DNA from 2 places in the Rhizobium sp. BK379 genome. Region 1 is predicted to be linked to the other one. Evidence: riboswitches for the same ligand, from Rfam matches in the RefSeq annotation. Region 1 holds a riboswitch; the other holds the start of a gene.
What was found. A riboswitch is a leader RNA that binds a small molecule or an ion and turns the genes downstream of it on or off. The one in region 1 is predicted to bind FMN.

Region 1 (5,011 bases):
CAGCGCATGGCCGGTGTCGATGAGATGGTCGGTCCGGCGGTCTTCCTGCTTTCGAATGCCGCAAGTTTCGTGACGGGCGTCGATCTGCTCGTCGACGGCGGCTTCTGCTGCTGGTGATACGATGCGCAAGCTGATCGCAGGCAACTGGAAAATGAACGGTCTCATCTCCTCCCAAGCTGAGATCGAGGCGCTGAAGGGACTAACGGGCGGTGCGACGTGCGATATCGTCGTCTGCCCGCCCCTCACGCTGATCGATCGCGCGGTGGAGCGGGTCAGGGATTCGAACCTGGCCATCGGCGCACAGGATTGCCATGCGCAGCAGTCAGGTGCGCATACCGGTGATGTCTCTGCCGAAATGCTTGCGGACATCGGCGCGCGCTATGTCATCCTCGGGCATTCCGAGCGTCGCGTGTCTCATGGCGAAGATGATGAAATCGTCCTTGCAAAAGCGGTTGCCGCTCATCGGGCGGGCTTGATCGCGATCGTCTGTGTGGGTGAAACGCGGCACGAGCGTGATGAGGGGCGGGCGATCGAAGTTGTCGGCGGGCAGCTCAGAGAATCCGTTCCCGAGGGAGCAACGAGCGCCAATCTCGTCATCGCCTACGAACCTGTATGGGCGATAGGAACCGGGCTGGTGCCGACCAACGAACAGATTGAGGAGGTCCATGCCGCGATCCGGCAGATGCTCGAAGAGCGGCTGGGCGATGACGGCCATTCGGTCAGGATCCTCTATGGCGGTTCGGTCAAGGCATCCAATGCCGAGGCGATTTTCGGGCTTCGCAATGTGGATGGAGCGCTGGTCGGCGGTGCTTCGCTGAAGGCATCGGAATTTGCCGGGATCATTTCTGCAGCCGTTTGAAGTCTGGTGAGGAGGCAAGTGTCGCCGGTTTGCAAAACGGCGCTCACGCGGGCCCCAGTGAAAGGATAAAGAGAATGCAACGCTTCGAAAACAAGACCGTGGTCATTACGGGTGCAAGCCGCGGTATCGGTGCGGCGATTGCCAAACGCTTCGCGCGCGAGGGCGCCAATCTCGTGGTCTCCGCCAACGAGGAAAGTGTGCATGGCGTTGCCGAGCAGATCAGGGCCGACGGCGGAAAGGCGATCTCCTTTGTTGGCGACGTCACCGACAAGACAAGCGTCAAAGCTCTCTATGACGCCGCTGAGGAGGCCTTCGGCGCTGTCGACGTCTCAATCCAGAATGCCGGTGTCATCACCATTGCTCGCATCGAGGACATGACCGAGGGCGAGTGGGACAAGGTCATGGCGGTCAATACCAAGGGCGTGTTCCTCTGTGCCCAGGAAGCGATCGCCCGCATGCGCAAACATGGTCGCGGCGGACGTATCATCAATACGGCGTCCGGACAGGCACGCGACGGCTTCATCTATACGCCGCATTATGCTGCCTCGAAGATGGGCGTCGTCGGCATCACCCAAAGCCTTGCCAAGGAAGTCGCGACCGACGGCATCACCGTCAACGCCTTCTGCCCGGGCATAATCGAAACCGACATGTGGGCCTATAACGACCAGGCATGGGGCAAGCTGCTCGGCAACTACGCACCCGGCGAGCTCATGAAAGAATGGGTCGAAGGCATCCCGATGAAGCGCGCCGGATCGGGTGAAGACGTCGCCGGCCTTGTCACTTTTCTTGCAAGCGATGACGCGGCCTATATCACCGGCCAGACCATCAATGTCGATGGCGGGCTGATCATGTCCTAGCGCTGTTCGACAATAGGAAACGGTGCTTTCATCACGGAGAAGCAATTCTCGCGACGTGATCTGTACCCAACCTCTTGCAGAACAAGCCATTCGTCATTTACATAAGCAGTGTTCTCAGGGCGGGGTGCAATTCCCCACCGGCGGTATCGAGGCAACTCGGAGCCCGCGAGCGCCTTCGTGAAAGCGAAGGGTCAGCAGATCCGGTGAGATGCCGGAGCCGACGGTCACAGTCCGGATGGAAGAGAGCAACGCAGAGGACGCCGCTCGGCATGCGGCGTTTCATATGCTTGTTCGCCCAAGGGATAATGGTGGCTTTTGACAGGCCATGAATGCCGCTCACGCGGCTAACCCTTGAAAGGCAGAGAAATGGCAATTTCCAAGATAGAAGATGCGATCGCCGCGATTGCGCGGGGCGAGATCGTGGTTGTCGTCGACGACCGCGATCGGGAAAACGAGGGCGACCTCGTCATTGCATCCGAAGCGATCACCCCGCAGGCAATCGCCTTCATGATGAATTATGCCCGTGGCCTCATCTGCGTGGCCATGGAAGGTGAGCGGTTGGACGAACTGCAGATCCCGCAGATGGTCCCCAACAATACCGAACTCCTGAAGACGGCGTTCACCGTCTCGGTTGACTATATCCCTGAAACGACAACCGGTATTTCAGCCGCTGACCGCGCCGCAACCGTTCGCGCGCTCATCGGCGAGGATTCCCGCCCTGAGGATTTTGCGCGGCCCGGTCATATCTTCCCGCTGCGTGCGCATCCGAACGGCGTGCTTTCGCGTCCGGGCCATACGGAGGCGGCTGTGGACCTCGCAAGGCTGGCTGGCCTGTCGCCCTCGGGTGTCATCTGTGAAGTGGCCAATGATGATGGCACGATGGCGCGTCTGCCGGAGCTTGAGCAGTTTGCCGAGCGGCACGGCCTTCACTTGATCACCATCGAGGATCTCATTGCCTATCGGGGCGTGGGCGCGGCTGGTAGGGCTGCCTAGCTGCCGGTTGAGCAGTAAGCAGAGCGAGCTCAGTCGGCTCAAGGAAGGCCCGAACATTCGGGCCTTCGTTATTTTCCAAGCCGTCAGACGACGAGTGCCAGCACCGGCCCCTGATCGTCCGCCTTGCCTCCCGGTTCCTGGTCAGCCGTGGCTTGCTGCGTGTCAGAGGCCAGCAGATTGAGCTCCCGGCGTTCTTTCTCCGATACGATCGCGAGATCGATGACCTTCTGCAGATTGGCGGCGTGGCGGAAGGTGGGATCGTCCTGCTTGCCGGTCCTGACGGCTTCTGCAAAGCGCTGATAATTGGTCAGCACTGCCGGCACCTCGATATCACGCCAGGTGGCGCTTTCAATGTCGTCGCCGAAGCAGCCGCGAAGATCCGAACCATCCGGGCGGTGGATGACTTCGAGGCTGCCTTTTTCGCCATAGATGCGCAGCTTCAGCTCGTTCAGATGCCCGGTCGCCCAGCGGGTCGCATGGATGACTCCGAGCGCGCCATTGGTGAAATCGACCGACATGGTGAAGCTGTCATTGGCATCGAGCATGTACTCGCCAATCTGCCCGCCCGGTGCCTTGTTGAAGGTCTTCAGCCGCGCAAAGACGTGATCGATGTCAGTCGCCGCACCATAGGCGGCAAAATCCAGGATATGGATGCCGACATCCCCGAGCACGCCGTTCGATCCGTGGCCGGTGGACAAACGCCAGAGCCAGCGCGATTCCGTGCGCCAGTCGCCCCAGGCGCGCGATACCAGCCAGCTCTGCAGATAGGACGCTTCCACATGACGGATAGTGCCGAGTTCGCCGGCCAGTACCATCTCGCGGGCGCGCTGTAGCGGTGCGACATTGCGATACGTAAGGTTCACCATGTTGATGACGCCGGCCGCTTCCGCGGCTTCCGTCATTTCCAAGGCATGCGCATAGTTTTCCGCCAGTGGCTTCTCGCAAAAGACGTGCTTGCCGGCGGCGATCAGCGCGAGGCTTGTCGCGTGGTGGATGCGGTCAGGCGTTACATTTGTGGCTGCATCGAATTCGCCCCAGGCGATCGCCTCGTCGAGCGTGCTGAAGCGTTTTTCGATGTTGAAATGATCGGCGAACTCATCGAGCCGGCCCCGATCCGTATCGACGGCGCCGACCACCTCGACACCGTCGATGGCGAGGAAGTTGGCAACCTGGTTTTTGGCCATCGTGCCCGTACCAAGAACGAGTAGACGCATTTCTATTCTCCTCAGCGGTAACCGGCTTCGCCGGCCTGATGCAGTCTCGGGCCGCGTTCGACGATCGGCTCCAGTGCTTTTTCCACCGGCACATTCGGAGCGTCGGTGATGCTCTTCAGATCGCCTTGCGGGTTGTAGGCCCACTTCACGCCATTGATCAGCACCTTCTGCACCGTTGCATCGTGATAGGTCGGGTAGGTTTCGTGACCCGGACGGAAATAGAAGATGTTGCCGGCACCACGCCGCCACGTCAGGCCCGAGCGGAAGACTTCGCCGCCCTGGAACCAGGAGATGAAGACCGTCTCCAGCGGCTCCGGCACGGAAAACTGCTCGCCATACATTTCCTCGTTTTCCAGTTCGAAATGCTCGCCGATACCGGCTGCGATCGGATGGCGCTGGTTGATCGTCCACAGGCGCTCACGTTCACCCGCCTCGCGCCACTTGAGTGCGCAGGGAGTGCCCATCAGCCGCTTGAAGATCTTCGAGAAATGGCCGGAATGCAGCACCAAGAGGCCCATGCCTTCCCAGACCCGCTTGGCGACGCGCTCGACGACGACGTCGGACACAGCACCATGATCCTTGTGACCCCACCAGGTCAGGACATCGGTCTCGGCAAGCCGGGCTTCGGTGAGACCATGCTCGGGCTCCTGGAGTGTCGCCGTCGTTGCCGAAATCGCCGGATCCGTGTTCAGCGCCTTGGCAATGGTCGTATGCATGCCTTCAGGGTAGATGCCCCGGACGATCTCATTGGTTGTCTCATGGATGTTCTCTCCCCATACGACGGTGCGAATGGCCATGACTATGCTCCTTTGCAGCAAGTAGCGGACCGGAACCGATGGGAGGCGGTCAGATCCTGTTGGTTTGATGGGTTGTTCAGGCAGCGCCCTTGAAAGGAACCCTTTCGAGCGCGCGTCCGGATTGGTCGAAGCGGTGAATGCGGCCGTTGAGCGGCGATACGCCCAATTGTTGGCCGGGCTGATGGCTGGACACGCCGGTCTCTCGAACGATGAGCGGCTCCGCGGAGCCGATGTCGAGGTAGACGAAACTGTCCGAGCCGAGGATTTCGGAATGGATGACGGTACCGGTCC
Region 2 (5,011 bases), on a different contig from region 1:
GCGAGGCCGGTGAGCGCAACGTGCTTGATCGTGCCGCAATCGACGGTGCCGTCGGTCTTGACCTGGAAGACGACGAGGTCGCCTGCCGGCATCTGCGGGATCTTGCCGTCGTTGACCTCTTCATCGCGTTCGTTTTCGATCGCGATTGTCCCGAGCGTCCTGTCCTTGTTGAGGGCGATCGAATCGGGCTGGCCGCCGAGGTCACAGGTCGCGTCGATCTTCTTCGAAGCGATATCGACAATTGCCAGACGGCCCGACGGCTTCTGCTTGCTTTCGCCGGTGTTGACGGCGACGAGCGCCTTGCCGGCTGCCGTCGTAACCGAGGTCGGCTCACCGTCCATCATCAGCGCGCCACCGGCCTTGGGTGCCTTGGCATCGATGATGTCGATGAAGCCGATCGCGCCGAGCGGGCTGTCGCTGTAGATCAGCGTGTTGCCATCCTGCGAAGCGGTGATGATTTCGGCCGAGGTGGCCGAAAGCTTGTCCTTGTCGGCCGGCAGATTTGTTGCGACCGGGAAAGAGGCGATGCGGTTGAAAACCGGTTCCGCTGCTGCCGGGACCGCAACGGATGCAAGAAGCACGGCAGCGAGCGCTGCCTTGCGCGAAGACGATGTCATTAAAAAATCCCCCAATGCCGAAAAATCGAACAGAGGGTTTTTGCGGGACTGCCATGACAGAGACATGACAGGCTGCGACATTTTGTACAGTTTGCGTCAGGCTGCCTGCCGCTCGCGACGCATCTCGCTACGCATGATGAAGAGCGAGGCGGCGAGAATGAGCGCGGCGCCCAGCCACAGATAACCAGCCGGCGCATAGCCGAAGAAAAGCCAGCCGGCGAGTACGTTCAGCGGCAGTTTCAGGTCATCGAAGGGCTGCACATAGGCGGCATCTGCGCTGGCGTAGGCGAGCGTCAGCAGATATTGCGCCACGACTGTCAGAAGGCCGGCCAGGAGGAAGAGCGCAAGCGTTGCGCCTGTCGGCACGGCGAGGCCCGACGCAAGTGCCAGGCTGCCATTGATCGGCGTGAGCAGCACCAGCAGCCAGACGGTAATCGTCTCCGGTTTCTCGATGCCCGTCAGGCTCTTTGTGATGAGCGACGAAGCACCCCAGAGAAGCGCCGAGAGGACAGGCAGGAGGGCGGCCCAGGTGAAGCTGTCCGACCATGGCTGGAGGATGATCATCGCGCCGACAAAGCCGACACCCGTTGCCATCCAGCGAGCAGGCCCGACGCGCTCACCGAGGAACAGGCGCGCGCCGAGAATGATGAAGAAGGGCGAGGTCATTACAAGCGCGATCGCCTGCCAGATCGGCACCGAGGCGAGACCGGAGACCCAGGCTTCGACGCCAAGCGCGGCAAAGGCAACGCGCACGACATGCCGCCAGGGATAGCTGGTGCGCATCGCCGATAGGCCGGCCTTGCGCAGGAAGGGCAAGGAGAAGAGAAAGGCGAAGCCATATTGCCAGAAGGCTGCAGAAGCCGCCGGGAAGGCAAGCGTCATGGTCAGCCATTGGGTGACGACATTGAGAAGCGAGAAGGCAACGCCTCCGGCTACCATGAAGGCAGCGCCGGCGAAGGCGCGGGAATGCCCGACGGCAAGGGAATTCTGATTCATGTCTTCCATCCAGTACAGGGACCAAACATAAATCAGGACGCATGAGGCGACGGCACGCAGACGCGACAGTCTCCTGCCCGCACGGCCACGCTCATTCTCTTTCATCCGGACTTTAACCGTCGGCTCCGGAATCGCACCGGATCTGCTGACCCTTCCTTGACCGAAGCTTCGAAAGGCGCTCGCGGGCTCGGGCCGAAACCCCTACCGCCGGTGGGGACTTTCACCCCGCCCTGAGAACACAGGTGTCGTAAGACAAAGCGCGGCGTGCGGCAAGCGCCGAAAACAAAAAGGGGTCCGGCAATACCGAACCCCTCAAAATCCTGCGCGGCCGTTCTCGTTTACGGCCGGCGGACTATCTCGTATCAGCCGTTGACGGCGTCCTTCAGGCCCTTGCCGGGCGTGAACTTCGGCACGTTGCGTGCCGGGATGTCGACTTCGGCGCCGGTCGAAGGGTTACGGCCCTTCGTGGCAGCGCGATGGGAAACGGTGAAGCTGCCGAAGCCAGCGAGGCGAACGTCGCCCTTGCTCTTCAGTTCAGCCTGTACAACGTCGAAAACTGCGTCGACGGCAGATGCTGCATCAGACTTCGTCAGTCCAGCCTTTTCGGCTACTGCGGACACGAGTTCATTCTTGTTCATGTTTCCACCCCTTTCTAAATGGTTTGAAACAACTCAATCTGTAAGCTAGGCGCAGAAATCGCTTTCATCAGGCCCGCCGAGAACCCAAAAACCCTGCAAATCAAGGAAAAGCAAGCGTCTACATGACGTTTTCACAAAAAAGGCCGGCGTTTCCGCCGGCCTTTTTCACGATTTGCAACAATTGGGCTTAAATGTGGCCGCCAAAGCTCAATGAGCGATGGCTGCACCTGCATCATCGAGCCCTTCGACAGTCGCGATGACGGGCGTTTCAACCGTGCCATCCCATTCGATCGGCTCGGGACGACGGACCAGCGCGTGCTTGATCACCTCGCCCATACGGGAGACCGGAATGATCTCCATGCTGTTCTTCACGTTGTCAGGAATTTCGGCCAAGTCCTTGGCGTTCTCTTCCGGAATCAGCACTTTCTTGATGCCGCCGCGCAGAGCCGCAAGCAGCTTTTCCTTCAGGCCACCGATCGGCAGGACGCGGCCGCGCAGGGTGATCTCACCCGTCATTGCCACATCCTTGTTGACCGGAATGCCCGTCATGATCGAGACGATCGCGGTTGCCATCGCGACACCGGCAGACGGACCATCCTTCGGCGTTGCACCTTCCGGCACGTGCACGTGGATGTCGCTCTTGTCGAAGCGCGGTGGTTCGATGCCGAAATCGACGGCGCGCGAGCGGACGTAGGACGCCGCTGCCGAAATCGATTCCTTCATGACTTCCTTCAGGTTGCCGGTGACGGTCATGCGGCCCTTACCGGGCATCATGACGCCTTCGATCGTCAGCAACTCACCGCCGACTTCCGTCCAGGCAAGACCCGTGACAACACCGACCTGATCTTCGCGTTCAGCTTCGCCGTGGCGGAAGCGCGGAACGCCGAGATAATCGTCGATATTCGCTGCCGTGACGTGAACCGACTTCGTCTTGCCCTTGATGATCTCGGTGACCGCCTTGCGGGCGAGTTTCATCAATTCGCGTTCGAAGTTACGCACGCCGGCTTCGCGGGTGTACTGCTGGCTGATCGCCATCAGGGCATCGTCGCTGACCGAGAATTCGTTCGGCTGCAGCGCATGTTCCTTGATGGCCTTCGGCAGCAGGTGCCGCTTGGCGATCTCGCGCTTTTCGTCTTCGGTATAGCCGGCGATACGGATGATCTCCATGCGGTCCATCAGCGGAGCCGGGATGTTCAGCGTATTTGCCGTCGTGATGAACATCACGTCCGACAGGTCGTATTCGACTTCCAGGTAGTGATCCATGAAGGTCGAGTTCTGCGCCGGGTCGAGCACTTCCAGCAGAGCCGAAGACGGATCACCGCGATAGTCCTGGCCGAGCTTGTCGATTTCGTCGAGCAGGAACAGCGGGTTGGACTTCTTCGCCTTCTTCATCGACTGGATGACCTTGCCGGGCATCGAGCCGATATAGGTGCGGCGGTGACCGCGGATTTCAGCTTCGTCACGAACGCCGCCAAGAGCCATACGGACATATTCACGGCCGGTTGCCTTGGCGATCGACTGGGCGAGCGAGGTCTTGCCGACGCCCGGAGGGCCGACGAGGCACAGGATCGGACCCTTGATCTTGGTGGCGCGGGCCTGAACAGCCAGATACTCGACGATGCGCTCCTTGACCTTCTCAAGACCGAAATGATCGGCTTCGAGGATCTTCTCGGCATTGTTGAGATCGGCCTTGATCTTAGACTTCTTGCCCCAGGGGATCCCGAGCAGCCAGTCCAGATAATTGCGCACGACGGTGGCTTCAGCCGACATCGGGCTCATCTGGCGCAGCTTCTTCAGTTCCGCATCGGCCTTTTCACGGGCTTCCTTGGACAGCTTCGTCTTGGCAATGCGCTCTTCCAGTTCGCTCATCTCGTCGCGGCCTTCCTCGCCGTCGCCGAGTTCCTTCTGGATCGCCTTCATCTGCTCATTCAGGTAGTATTCGCGCTGGGTCTTCTCCATCTGGCGCTTGACGCGCGAACGGATGCGCTTTTCGACCTGCAGGACCGAGATCTCGCCTTCCATGAAGCCGAGCGCCTTTTCGAGGCGGGCCTTGACGCTGGTGGTCTCCAGCATCTCCTGCTTCTCGGTGATCTTGATCGAGAGGTGCGAGGCGACCGTATCGGCGAGCTTTGAATAGTCGTCGATCTGGCTTGCCGCACCGACAACCTCAGGCGAAATCTTCTTGTTGAGCTTTACGTAGCTCTCGAATTCCGACACGACCGAACGCGACAGAGCTTCCAGCTCGACGGGATCGTCATGCGGCTCTTCGAGCACATGGCCGAGCGCTTCGTAGAAATCTTCGCGGCTCGTATAGGTATCGATCTCGGCGCGTGCGCGGCCTTCGACCAGAACCTTCACGGTGCCGTCGGGAAGCTTCAGGAGCTGCAGCACGTTGGCAACCGTACCGACGCGGTGGATCGCAGACGGATCCGGATCGTCATCGCTGGCGTTGATCTGGGTGACCAGCATGATCTGCTTGTCGGAACCCATGACCTCTTCGAGCGCGCGGATCGACTTTTCCCGCCCGACGAACAGCGGCACGATCATATGGGGGAAAACCACGATGTCGCGCAGGGGGAGAACAGGATAAGCGGTGCTGCTCGCTACAGACGTTTTCTTCGTCATTTTTATTCCTTTCCATCGTCCCGTTACCGGGCTCTTTGGCGCGGCCGCTTGGGACCGGCCGGCACTCTCACTTGCTGTTACAAGTGGAGGTTCTGACTACGCTTTTCAAGCCACGTTAACGCCCGCGTTCCACGG

Region 2: linked by a shared signal. The riboswitch ahead of FHT93_RS30420 (DMT family transporter) and the one ahead of ribB (3,4-dihydroxy-2-butanone-4-phosphate synthase) in region 1 are both predicted to bind FMN.

Annotation. Positions count from the first base shown of each region.
Region 1 is NZ_JACIAD010000006.1:288,955-293,965, forward strand. It holds gene FHT93_RS25305 (SDR family oxidoreductase) at 1-117, shown strand, start outside; gene tpiA (triose-phosphate isomerase) at 122-859, shown strand; gene FHT93_RS25315 (glucose 1-dehydrogenase) at 934-1,716, shown strand; FMN riboswitch at 1,823-1,967, shown strand; gene ribB (3,4-dihydroxy-2-butanone-4-phosphate synthase) at 2,083-2,709, shown strand; gene FHT93_RS25325 (Gfo/Idh/MocA family oxidoreductase) at 2,793-3,923, opposite strand; gene FHT93_RS25330 (ThuA domain-containing protein) at 3,935-4,720, opposite strand; gene FHT93_RS25335 (ABC transporter ATP-binding protein) at 4,797-5,011, opposite strand, start outside.
Region 2 is NZ_JACIAD010000009.1:73,290-78,300, forward strand. It holds gene FHT93_RS30415 (esterase-like activity of phytase family protein) at 1-617, opposite strand, end outside; gene FHT93_RS30420 (DMT family transporter) at 714-1,622, opposite strand; FMN riboswitch at 1,703-1,855, opposite strand; gene FHT93_RS30425 (HU family DNA-binding protein) at 1,976-2,251, opposite strand; gene lon (endopeptidase La) at 2,459-4,876, opposite strand; gene FHT93_RS30435 (hypothetical protein) at 4,845-5,011, shown strand, end outside.